Regions from separate parts of the Neobacillus sp. B4I6 genome, predicted to be linked through region 1. Evidence: riboswitches for the same ligand, from Rfam matches in the RefSeq annotation. Region 1 holds a riboswitch; each other region holds the start of a gene.
What was found. Region 1 has a riboswitch for thiamine pyrophosphate ahead of thiM (hydroxyethylthiazole kinase). Riboswitches for the same ligand answer to the same signal wherever they lie in the genome.
Positions count from the first base shown of each region.

Region 2: it holds a riboswitch for thiamine pyrophosphate, as region 1 does, so the genes downstream of both, thiC (phosphomethylpyrimidine synthase ThiC) here and thiM (hydroxyethylthiazole kinase) in region 1, are expected to answer to the same signal.
Region 3: it holds a riboswitch for thiamine pyrophosphate, as region 1 does, so the genes downstream of both, tenI (thiazole tautomerase TenI) here and thiM (hydroxyethylthiazole kinase) in region 1, are expected to answer to the same signal.

Region 1 is NZ_JBNPWB010000002.1:2,659,999-2,664,140, forward strand. Features, by position in the region: gene thiE (thiamine phosphate synthase) at 1-38, opposite strand, end outside; gene thiD (bifunctional hydroxymethylpyrimidine kinase/phosphomethylpyrimidine kinase) at 35-853, opposite strand; gene thiM (hydroxyethylthiazole kinase) at 869-1,681, opposite strand; TPP riboswitch at 1,763-1,872, opposite strand; gene dcuS (DcuS/MalK family sensor histidine kinase) at 1,951-3,564, opposite strand; gene QF028_RS15230 (response regulator) at 3,607-4,142, opposite strand, start outside.
Region 2 is NZ_JBNPWB010000002.1:1,318,417-1,322,558, reverse strand. Features, by position in the region: gene QF028_RS08645 (serine protease) at 150-317, opposite strand; gene thiC (phosphomethylpyrimidine synthase ThiC) at 338-2,122, opposite strand; TPP riboswitch at 2,264-2,378, opposite strand; gene QF028_RS08635 (Ger(x)C family spore germination protein) at 2,552-3,760, opposite strand; gene QF028_RS08630 (spore germination protein) at 3,757-4,142, opposite strand, start outside.
Region 3 is NZ_JBNPWB010000002.1:2,544,834-2,548,975, forward strand. Features, by position in the region: gene QF028_RS14610 (thiazole synthase) at 1-559, opposite strand, end outside; gene thiS (sulfur carrier protein ThiS) at 561-764, opposite strand; gene thiO (glycine oxidase ThiO) at 775-1,914, opposite strand; gene tenI (thiazole tautomerase TenI) at 1,889-2,560, opposite strand; TPP riboswitch at 2,647-2,755, opposite strand; partial or broken gene QF028_RS14630 (aldehyde dehydrogenase family protein) at 2,883-3,062, opposite strand; gene QF028_RS14635 (FbpB family small basic protein) at 3,085-3,216, opposite strand; gene QF028_RS14640 (CBO0543 family protein) at 3,423-3,887, opposite strand.

The DNA of each region.
Region 1 (4,142 bases):
ATAAAATAAACACTTAAAGCCGCTCGTAAGTTTTTCATAATTCAGCCAGTTCCTTTGCAATTTTTCTTTTTCGATATGCCCAATGGTTAGTTGGACCATGTCCCTGCCCGATCTCCAAATGGTTTTCAATTGCGGACTGAATAAAATCCTTTGCTATACAAACTGCTTCATAAAGAGTTTCCCCTTTTGCTAGTTCAGCAGTAATTACTGCGGAAAAAGTACAACCTGTTCCATGTGTGTTCTTTGTCTGAATTCTCTTGCTGGTAAAGTAGTAAAATTCCTTTCCATCAAATAATAAATCAGTGGATTCAGACACATTTTCATCATGGCCGCCCTTAATCACGACATTTTTTACGCCTAACGCAAGTAGTCTTTTAGCAGACTCCAGTTTATCTTCCACTGTCAGAATCGACATGCCCGTTAGTACTTCCGCTTCTGGAATATTCGGGGTGATTACCGTTGCTAGCGGCAATAAGTATTTTTTCATGGCAGAAATGGCTTCCATTTGCAACAAAGAAGCGCCACCCTTTGCAATCATGACAGGATCGACAACAATATTTTGCCATTGATAATTTCTAAGCTGTGCAGCGACGGCCTCGATTATTTCAGCATTAAAAAGCATTCCTGTTTTCACCGCATCCGTACCGATATCTTCGCCGATCGCTTCGATCTGTTTTACGACTGCCTCAGCCGTCATTGGATAGACAGCATGGACGCCTAATGTATTTTGGGCCGTTACTGCAGTCAAAGCCGACATCCCGAAAACATCTAATTCCTGAAATGTCTTTAAATCCGCTTGAATTCCTGCTCCACCGCCGCTATCAGAACCAGCGATTGTTAATGCTTTTTTCATTTAAATTACCCCCAGTTATCGATTGAATTGTTTAACAGAAGCATGTGAAATGATATCTTCGGAAGAAACTAAAGTTAATTGGTTTAAGAATTCGATTTGGAAACTTCCAGGTCCCATTTCAACTGTTTTTGCTGCTGCCTTCTCTGCCGCGATTCCATAATACGTTAAAGCAGCCACTGAAGCTTGAAGCAGGTCCTTTTCCACTCCTGCAAACGCTCCAATCACAGAGGTTAATAAACAGCCAGTGCCTGTCACCTTCGTTAAAATTGGATGTCCATTTGACACGACATAGGTTGTTTTCCCATCCGAAACGACATCCTCTTTTCCAGTGATGACGACAAGACCATTTAATTTTTGTGCTGAAGTAATAGCTAGTTCAATGATATTTCCTTTTGCATCCCCAGCATCGACGCCCTTAATTTCCCACTTTTCACCAACCACATTGGCAATTTCGGCTGCATTACCTCTAATCACAGAGACTTTTACCTCGTTCATAATTCTTTGCGCGGTTTCGGTTCGATAGCGGGTAGCCCCTGCACCAACCGGGTCAAAAATGACGGGAACACCGGATTCATTGGCCGCTTTTCCGGCAATGATCATCGATTCTACTGTCTGTGGGTTTAATGTTCCAATGTTCAATACTAATGAACTTGCAATCTTGGCCATATCTGCTACTTCCTCAGCTGCATATGCCATAACCGGTGAGGCACCAAGGGCAAGGAGCCCATTTGCCGTAAAATTCGTAACGACCACATTGGTAATATTATGTACCAGCGGATTATCCTTTCTAACTTCTTCCAACGTTTCATACAAACTATTTTTTTCCATCTCGATTTCCCCGTTTCTTATTTTAAAATAAAAAAACCAGATCCAATAATGGACCTGGTTAGTTAGTCAAAGAAATAATTAACATTCACTTGGCTACTTTCCTCCGCTGGTATTACCCAGATCAGGTCCGAAGGGTTGAAAATTTCTCCATTTTCTCTCAGCCTGTTTACAGGGCACCCCTAGTAGATCTAATACTTTATTTAACTAACTACATAATATTCCTATGGTACTAGAATGTAAAGGAAAAAGTATCAGTTAACATAACATTATTATTGTTTGCTTTTATATGGGAAAGTAACAATAAATGTTGTCCCTTTTCCTTTTTGGGAATGAATTTCTATCTGTCCATTTAATTTTTCCAAGCTTCTCTGCACCAATGATAAACCGATTCCGCGATTTTCACCCTTGGTAGAATACCCTTTGATAAATAAGTGATGTCTTACATCCTCATCGATTCCTTGTCCTGTATCATGGACCTCCAACGCTAGGACTTCATCGTAAAAGTCAAACCTTAAGGTAACTTTTTTATGTGGACGGTCCGCAACAGCATCCAGTGCATTATCGATTAAATTTCCGAGAATCGTTACCACTTCATGGGTTATTTCCTGCTGCTCTGGTTCAGGTAGACTTCCTTCCCCATCAATGATTAATTCACATCCATTTTCCCTGGCGAAGCTAAGTTTTCCTAAAATAAAACCTGCTAAAACAGGATCTTTAAACCGACTGACAACAAATTCTACCTCAGTTTGTTGGTGATCGACAATTTTGGTAATGTATGACGAGACCATTTGATAGTCTTTCATATGAATTAAACCTGATATTACATGCAGTTTATTCATGAATTCATGTGACTGAGTTCTCAGTGCTTCCGCGTATAGCTTTACACCGGTTAATTGTTCAGCTAATTGCTTGATTTCGGTTTTTTCTCGGAAGGTAGCAATCGCACCGACAATCTTTCCTTTGACAACAACCGGAACCCGATTGGTTAAAATGGTAATATGATTGATTTCTTGTTCTTGGTCTAATTGAGATTCCCCCGTTCCTAGAACAGAAGATAGCATTGAATTTGGCATGTAGTCATCCACTTTTCTTCCTAAAAAGGGCCCATGAATGCCAGCTTTTTGAAGAAGTCGGATCCCCTCATTATTTACGAGAGTGGTAAAAGCATCCTGGTCAACTGCCAAAATTCCTTCCTTTGTGGATTGAAGCATCGCACTACGTTCCTCAAGCAATTTTGCCATCTCACTCGGCTCAAGTCCAAAAAGAATCGCTTTGATTTTTCTAGCTAGAATAAGGGCTCCTAGAATCCCAACTAGAATTCCTACTCCCACACCGATCAAAATAATTTTCCTACTTTGTTCAATCGCCTGATTAACTTTTTCTAAAGAAATCCCAACCGCGACTGCTCCTATTTGTTTATTTTCTTGATCATACACCGGAACAAACGAGCGTAAAGACAATCCCAATGTCCCATTGGCAATGGAAATATGCTCTTTCCCTTTTAAGACAGGTCCTTCATCCCCACCGACAAAATGCAGACCTAATAGGTTGCGGTTGGGATGTGATTTTCTTGTTCCATACATGTCCATCACGACGATAAATTCAACATGCGTTGATTGTTTAATATCATTCGCAAATGTTTGGATATCCTTCTCTGCTGTTTTATTTTTAAGCCCATTCATGACAATCGGAGACTTTGCAACAATTCTCGCAATATCTGTTGCTTTTTCAGCTTGGCTATTCTCTGTTTCTTCTGAAATTCTGTTGGTGATTAAAATCTCGGTTACTAACAATGCCATCACGACCACGATACAAACCAGCAGGGTTATCGTCGATTGTAATCGAAGTTTTGGTTTGCCCAACCTTTTTTTCCACCCCAACATGATTCCCCCTTTCTTACAGGCAATCTTTTCAAGGTATTTTCTTTAAACACCGTAACGGTTGATTGGTCTTCCGACGCCGCCGTAATGGATATGAATCTTGACTTTTCCTTCTTTTTCTAAGTAATCAAGGTATCTTCGAGCCGTTACCCGAGCCATTCCGATGCTTTCCGCTACTTCTTCCGCAGATATAGGTTCTTTTTCCTGCGAAATGAAATCGGTAATTTTTATTAACGTATTCATATTTAATCCCTTGGGTAAACTCTCTCTTTCACTTTCTTCTTTGCTATCAATAAATAAAATTTGATCGAGCTCCTCCTGTAAAAGAGCTTTCTTTTCTCCTAATTTGACTCGATAGTTTTTATAATTATCAAGTGACTTTTTAATTCGATCAAAGGTAAACGGTTTTATGATGTAATCAACAGCCCCTTGTTGTCGTACACGGTGGATGGTTTCTATATCGCTCGCAGCTGTTATCGCAATCACATCCACAGAATAGGCCTCTGAACGCAGTTCGCTGAGCATTTCCAATCCACCCATATAAGGCATATAAATATCGATAATCGCCAGATCCGGACTGA
Region 2 (4,142 bases), 1.3 Mb from region 1:
ATTTGTAATAATAATAAGTGATTATAGTTTTTACTATGGGAATTTATAGAAAAAACTAAAAAACCTTACCCTGATTATTAATCAAGGTAAGGTTACATGGCTATCTTTTTAATACCCTCTTGTTAGATTATCTTTTTGTCGAGTTTTGTTTAATAATATAATACATTTACCTTATTACACTTCAAACATTTTTCATAATATTGATCGCCATCAAAATGATGATCACAATTTTGCTGAATTTCCTTTAAACGCTCCTCTAAAAAAGCAAGGCTAGTTTTCATTTGCGTAATTTCCTCGTTAATCTTTTGAACATTCATCGTATAACCTCCCAAGAAAGTTACTGATATATGCTGCCCCCAGATTGCTTAAACTCCTTAGCTTTTTCCTTCATACCTGTTTCAATAGCTTCCTTCGTATCAAGTTTGTTTTCTTTCGCATAATTACGAATATCTTGAGAGATTCTCATGCTACAAAATTTTGGTCCACACATTGAACAGAAATGTGCTGTTTTTGCACCTTCCGCAGGTAAAGTTTCATCATGATATTCTATCGCTCGTTCTGGATCTAAAGATAAATTAAACTGATCTCTCCAACGGAATTCAAAACGAGCTTTTGATAAGGCATCATCTCTTTTTTGGGCTCCTGGATGTCCTTTTGCCAAATCAGCAGCATGGGCGGCAATTTTATAAGTAATAACCCCTACACGAACATCCTCTCTATTCGGTAAACCTAAATGTTCCTTAGGCGTTACATAACAAAGCATAGCTGTGCCATACCAACCAATCATTGCAGCCCCAATAGCAGATGTAATGTGATCATAACCAGGTGCTATATCAGTCGTAAGAGGTCCAAGTGTGTAGAATGGTGCTTCCTGACACACTTCTAGTTGTTTATCCATATTTTCTTTAATTAGGTGCATAGGTACATGTCCAGGTCCTTCAACCATTACCTGTACATCATGTTCCCAAGCAATTTTTGTTAGCTCTCCAAGAGTCTCTAATTCTGCAAACTGCGCTTCATCATTGGCATCTGCAATAGACCCAGGACGTAAACCATCCCCTAAAGAGAATGCAACATCATAAGACTTCATTATTTCGCAGATTTCTTCAAAGTGAGTATATAAAAAGCTTTCTTTATGGTGGTGTAAACACCATTGTGCCATGATTGATCCACCGCGGGATACAATACCTGTTAACCGTTTTGCCGTTAATGGGACATATCGTAAAAGAACACCAGCATGAATGGTGAAGTAATCAACACCTTGCTCCGCTTGTTCAATCAAGGTATCACGGTAAACCTCCCATGTAAGATCTTCAGCAACACCATTTACTTTTTCAAGTGCTTGATAAATGGGGACGGTGCCGACAGGAACTGCTGAGTTTCGAACAATCCATTCCCTTGTTGTATGAATGTTTTTACCTGTTGATAGATCCATAATATTATCGGCACCCCAGCGCGAGGCCCATGTCATTTTTTCAACCTCTTGTTCGATGGAGGATGAAACAGCCGAGTTGCCAATATTCGCGTTAATTTTAACATGAAAATTACGTCCTATTATCATAGGTTCTGACTCTGGATGATTGATATTAGAAGGAATAATCGCTCGACCTTTTGCCACTTCATCACGCACAAATTCAGGTTTCATATTTTCCCTTATGGCGATAAATTCCATTTCAGGAGTAATAATTCCCTTTTTAGCATAATGAAGCTGTGTGACATTTTTCCCTTTTTTTGCACGTAATGGTTTGCGCTTTAAACCAGGAAACACGTTATGATTGGCACGAGGATCATTTTGATCGTTATACCCATTATCTTCAGGTTTAATTTCTCTACCTTCATATTCCTCAACATCTGCTCGTTCATGAATCCATGTGCTGCGAATAGCAGGAAGACCTTTTGTAATATCAACAGAATAATTTGGATCCGTATAAGGACCGCTTGTATCATAGACGCGTACTGGAAGGTTTTCCTCTTCACCAAACGTACCTGTTGTCGGGCTTAACTCAATTTCACGCATTGGTACTTTAATGTCGGATCTCGAACCTGTTACATATACTTTTTTACTTCCTGGAAAACTAGACATGATGGAAATATTTTGTTCGTTTAATGAAGTCGTTGACATACTTAATCTCTCCTTTTTTTGAATATAAGGACGAGATACAGAACATAACAAGTGGAAAAGCGTATAAAAGTACATCAAAAAGCCGGGACCATAAATGGTTGGACCCGGCTAATATGTATGCAGAAGTAGAGGTGCATTGAAGATTGTCTATTCTAACTTCCCCACGCTGGTATGATCCAGATCAGGTCCCAAGAGTCAAGAAACTTCATCGTGTTTCTTTCTCAGCCCAACTTATTGGGCTCCCCTAGTTATTTATATTCAATTAACAATATTATATATGAGTATCGGTTAAAATGAAATACATAATATTATTTAAAGTGAAATAGTCGTTTTAGATAGTATGTTTAGGTGGAGAGAGAAAGGTTAGATATCTTCTTGCTTGGGTTTTAAGAAGTATAATTCTTTTTTCGTACCCTAAAAAAAGAAGGCTTACTTGTGACCTGACGCTCCATAATCTTTGATTGTTATTTTTACGTTGTAGTAAATTGGAACCTCACTGAATGTTTGATCCCAATCTTTTTTGACTTTTTCCCATACTTTCGGATGCTCAATTCTTAAACGGTTCCCAAAACCAGCAACGTCTACTCGATATTCCTTTTGCGTTTTTTTAATTGTATGATCAACCAATCGTTTTACTTCTTTTTCGGTGGATTCTTCTGCCCTTTTTAGAAATGTATTATCAAAAGAGTTACCTGAAACCACCCAATTCTCAGATAATCGCCCTTCTGATTCGATGTTTACAACAAAAGAGATATTGTTTCCCTTAACATGAGAGGTGATTTTACTTTTCATAGACGCTATCTCATATACGATTAGCCCACTAGTCTGTTTATCAAAACTTTTTACCAAACCGCCTTTCCCCTTGCCTGTTATCCATGTTATCCCCTCCAATTCCTCTTCATTTAAAAAACCACGCAGTTTTTTTGTCTTTCCTTTTATCACGGCAGCTCCTGCAAATTTCACTTCTCCATTTTCCGAGATCACATTTTGCAAAAGAAAACTGGATCCTGATTTTAGCTTACCGTCTAATTTAATAATCGAGATAGGAGGCAAAATTCTTGTCGATCGATAGGCATTATCTACCATTCCAAACAGACGAAATGCTGGAACTTCTCCTGCTTTCTTTGATACTAGGGTATTTCTAGCTCTCCCTTTACTAATAAACATAAGGCAGCTTGGTCTAAAATCATTATCCCGAAGATATTGATCAAGTAATCGATCTAAACTATACGATCGTGCAAGTTTATCACCGATTACAATGACTTTCATATGACTGGCATTAAAAGGAAGATCCGTTACTAATGATAATTCACGAACCTCTTGAAGGATGGAGTCTCCCGTTTCAGAAATATTAACATAAGATTGTTGTTGCGATCCCCCTTCTTTACTCATTGAACTTGCTAATTGTGAGGTAATAAGTTGATAAGTTGTAGTAATCTGATCTTTTTTGGAATAGCCTTCATCTTGTTCGTTTATCTTTTTCTCTATGGTTGACTTCTTCCCTATATCGAATGCCACCCCTACACCTAAGCTTAGCTCTTCAATTTCATGACTGCTCCAACAGCCTGTAAGAGAAAAGAGTAAAAGGACAGACAGCGAAACCAAGAGAAATCGTATATTGTTATGACTTAACTTCATTGTTTTCTTCCTTTCCATCTCGCGATAATAAGAAGGAGAAGTGGTAGTAAACCAAATAAAAACAATGCAAAATTGCTAATCATATCCCCAAGTTTAAATAGATCATTGATATTTTTTGGGGTGATGGAAATGACGTAAATAAGCGGAAGTAAACCATACATAAATGAACTAATGTTCTTTTTCGAAAGTTGAGCCAGCCCTAAAGCACCTACGTAGTAGCTGATGGTAAAGGTAGTAAACATTTGCATAATCCATACCACCAGCAACAAAGAATCAAACCGTTCAAAGATCAGACCGGTTACCTCAAAACTTCGTATCAAATCAAGTGTTGGCCATGTTCTCGTGACCACTTCATCGACGGATAACGCTCCGATCACCATCA
Region 3 (4,142 bases), 120 kb from region 1:
AGCCAATACCAGCATCCACAATCACAGGTACGACCGCTTGCTCGATAATAAAGCCTAGATTAACAGGATTGATGATCCCTTGACCGGATCCAATGGGCGAGGCCCCAGGCATGACCGCATGACAGCCCACTTCTTGGAGCTTTCGAGCTAAAACCACGTCATCGGATGTATAGGGGAGGACAATAAATCCTTCCTTCACTAATTCTTCCGTTGCTTTAAGGGTTTCAATCGGGTCAGGAAGCAAGGTGTGATCACAGCCAATCACTTCCACTTTAATCATATCGCATAGTCCTGAAGCTTTCGCTAGTTTTGCGATCCGGACCGCCTCTGCGGCTGTTTTTGCTCCAGCAGTATTAGGCAGAAGCTTATATTTTTGAGTGTCGAGCTGTTCTAAAAAATTCGGCTGGCTTGGTTCAAAAATATTCATTCGTCTCACCGCAAACGTGAGGATTTCTGCTTTCGACACTTCCACTGCTGCCTTTTGGATTTCAAAGCTTGGATACTTTCCGGTACCTAGTAACAAACGAGATTGAAAGGATAATGAACCTATTTTTAACATGTCAACCGCCTCCTACAAAATGGACTATTTCGATTCGATCTTTATCTGATATTCTCGTACTTTGGTGCTCTAACCTGGTTAATATTTCACCGTTCACTTCCACAACAACGACCTTATCTTGGATGTCATGATGTTTGAGAACATCTGAAACAGATACGATATGGTCGGGTAATTGGATCCACTCGCCATTAACTACTACCTTCATGGTATACCTCCTAACTAACCGTTTCTTTGTGCCGTTCTAGGTGAAAAGCAGAGAGTAGTTCCTGATCTAGTAAGCTACCTGACACTAGGTCCGCAACTAGTTCCCCTGTAATCGGGCTTAATAAAATTCCATTTCGAAAATGGCCTGCTGCCACGAACAACCCACGCCAGCTTGGATGTTCGCCCATATAAGGGATTCCATCGCCTGTCTGCGGTCTGACTCCAGCCCATACTCGCTCCCATGCTGCCTCCTTAATCTGTGGAACTAATTGAGTCGCTCTTTCTATCAATGTAGCAATCCCTTCAGGAGTTACCTTGGTATCAAAGGTATTTTCAATCACAGTCGCACCTATATAAATTTCCCCATTTCGTTTGGGTACTAAATAACAACGTTTGTCGGAGAAAATGGTCGCGTTGATGATCGGCTTTTCTGTTCTAATCGAAAAGCATTCTCCTTTAACCGGATACACAGGAATATCGATTCCTGATTCTTGCATTAATTTCGCCGCCCAAGCTCCAGTGGCAACAACCACCTGTTCACAATGGATGACGCCCTTGCTGGTGTTTACCCCTTTAACTTGACCGTTTTCATAGACAAAAGACAGAACCTCCGTCTCTTCCCATATTTTGGCACTAAAATGTTCCGAGGCTTTTGCATAAGCTTGTGTTAACTTTGCTGGTTGTACATGCCCATCATGAGGGAGATACATCCCTCCAGCTACACGTGGTGAAAGAGATGGTTCCAGTTCACGTAGTTCCTGTGGATCGAGCCAGGTTATTGTTGGATCCCATTTTTTTTGGAAGATGACTTGTTTTTTTACTTCAATCGCTATTTCTTCGGTTTCGGCAATTTTCACCATTCCTTTATTCACATACTCAATATCAATTCCCGTATATTCAAACAACTCACTTGCGAGCGTTGAAAACATCGCTTGACTTTTTAAAGCTAGCTGGAATAAAGGACCGTCTTGTTCCAGCTCTGCTTGTGCTGCTAACATTCCGGCAGCCGCACTGGAAGCTTGGCAAGCGACTCGTTCCTTCTCAATTATGACAACTTTTCTTCCCCTTTTTGCGAGCTGATAGGCAATCGAGGACCCGATAATTCCTCCTCCGATAATGGCCACATCAAATGAATTTTCCACTTTGTTCATCTCCATTTAATTCATTTAGGTAAGCCTTAACTGCTGCTAATGGATCGTGAGCATCTAAAACTCCTGACATGACTGCGATCCCTTTTGACCCTGCTTGAAGTACCTGCCCCGTATTTTCAGTTGTAATCCCTCCGATGGCTATTACCGGGATGTCTAATTGGGTGAGCTTTGCTAATTCCTCTAGTCCTTTTGGGGTCTTCCCCGGTTTTGATTGCGAAGGAAAGACATGGCCAAATAGCACGTAATCAGCACCATTCTCTTTTGCATGTTGTCCTTCCTCGTAGGAGTGGATGGAGTTCCCGAGCAAAAGCTGAGGAAAATTTTCTTTAACAAGCCCTGCATCTAAACTATGGAAGGCTAATTGAACTCCTCTAGCCCTTGTAACGCAGGCAACATCGACTCGGTCATTAATGATAATCTTTGATAGTGGGATGTTTTCATTTGTTAACTGTTGGACGGCTTGGAAAAGTTCCTTGGCTGTTTTTTGTTTTTCCCGCAAATGAATCGCGGTTATATATGGATGAATTTCGCTTACAATTTCACATAACTGTTCGATTGGCATTCTCCCATTGGAGATAATATGTAACTCTTTATCTTTTACACTAGTTGAAATACCCGTTCCCCCTTTTAAGCCAATTCCGTCGATCGAAGGCCTAAAGTGAAAAACAAAAAACCACTTTCTTTAGGTAAGAAAGTGGTCGAAAATTCGAAATAGAAACATACGTTCTTCAAATATCCCGTTTTCCACTTCCCTACGCTGGTATTACCCAGATCAGGTTCATAGAGTCCCGAAGTAGTACTTCAATCTCAGCCCTTTAAAAAGGCACCTCTAGCGGAATTGCGTCATTTATTTAATTGTCATGTAATGATTTCCCTGCATGGATAATGTTAACACTTCAGGCAGAAATGTCAAATGTTTTTCTTTTTCAAAATTGAACGTGCATACTTGTCTGTTAGATTGCTGAAGTAAATTTACTTTTTATCGCCCCTTCAACTGCCAAATCAATGTCGGCATCATCAAATATATAAATGGTGCATGACCTCCCAGCTCCATTGAAACACGCTTAAGTGTATCTGCAGATTGTTTCACAAGTACCTTACCTACCTCTATTGGAACCGGTAAAAGTAATTTTTCGAACAGCTTCGCTTGCCATAAAAAAACTAGCTATATTAAGCTAGCTTTTTAACCTCATGGCGTTTTTCTATACGCTTTTCAATTTTTTCGATTGCTTGTTTATCTTTAAGTAATTCTTGCTTATTCTCTTTTATTAACTCTTCAAATGATTTTTTATGCTTACGCATTATAACACTCTTTTCTTTTCTTTTTTAGATCGGTCTATTATAACATATCTGAATAATAAAACAATTCTGTTAGTTAAAAATAATAGAAAAATTAATTAGAATATTATTTTTGAAAAATGCGAAAGAGCAAAAATGGCTCGTAGTTATTAAAAGAAAAGCAATAGATAGATAGATAAAGAAATGGTAAACCTTGCAATGAAGATTCCTTAAATATATCTTTCATTCCTGTTTATCAATTGCATAAGGAAACGGATGAACATCATTAGAAGAAAGGTGCTTATAAATGTGTATATCCATGTCCATGTATGGTATTTAATTAATTCGGTATATCTTTCAAAAAAAAACTCAATTATCGTTAAAACAGTGGTGTACAAAATACATTGTAGAACAATGTTGAGATATCTTGAATGATAAGTCGTTTGATAAAAGTAAATACAAACAACTGGAAATAGAAGATTTTCATAAAGAAGGCTGGAACTAAAATAGTTACTTAAAAATCTCACTGGATATTCGAGCATTTTCTCTTCTACAACAAGAACACCAAAAAACGTTGAAAAACAAGAGGCCACTGAAAAAATTAAAATCCAATTTTTGATTGGTGGTTTTCTTAAACTAGAAAACAATAGGGTTATCCCGATTATGAGCAGTGACCACAATATTATTCTTTCCATAGATAAAATAGTCCCCTATCTTTACTTTGCTTATCAATGAGTATAACCAAAGTAAAGATAAAAGATTTTATCAATTGCATAAAACCCATTAAAAAAAACGCTTTCCGGAAAAGCGCCCGATTGATGCTTCTACTAATTCTTTAGCAATTCCCTTTACCCAATAAGAATCGTTACTAAGGAAATTATGTATTACTTCAATATCCAAAAAACTTTTATTGGTACTTATAGTAAATCCATCATTGTTTGTCCAATCCA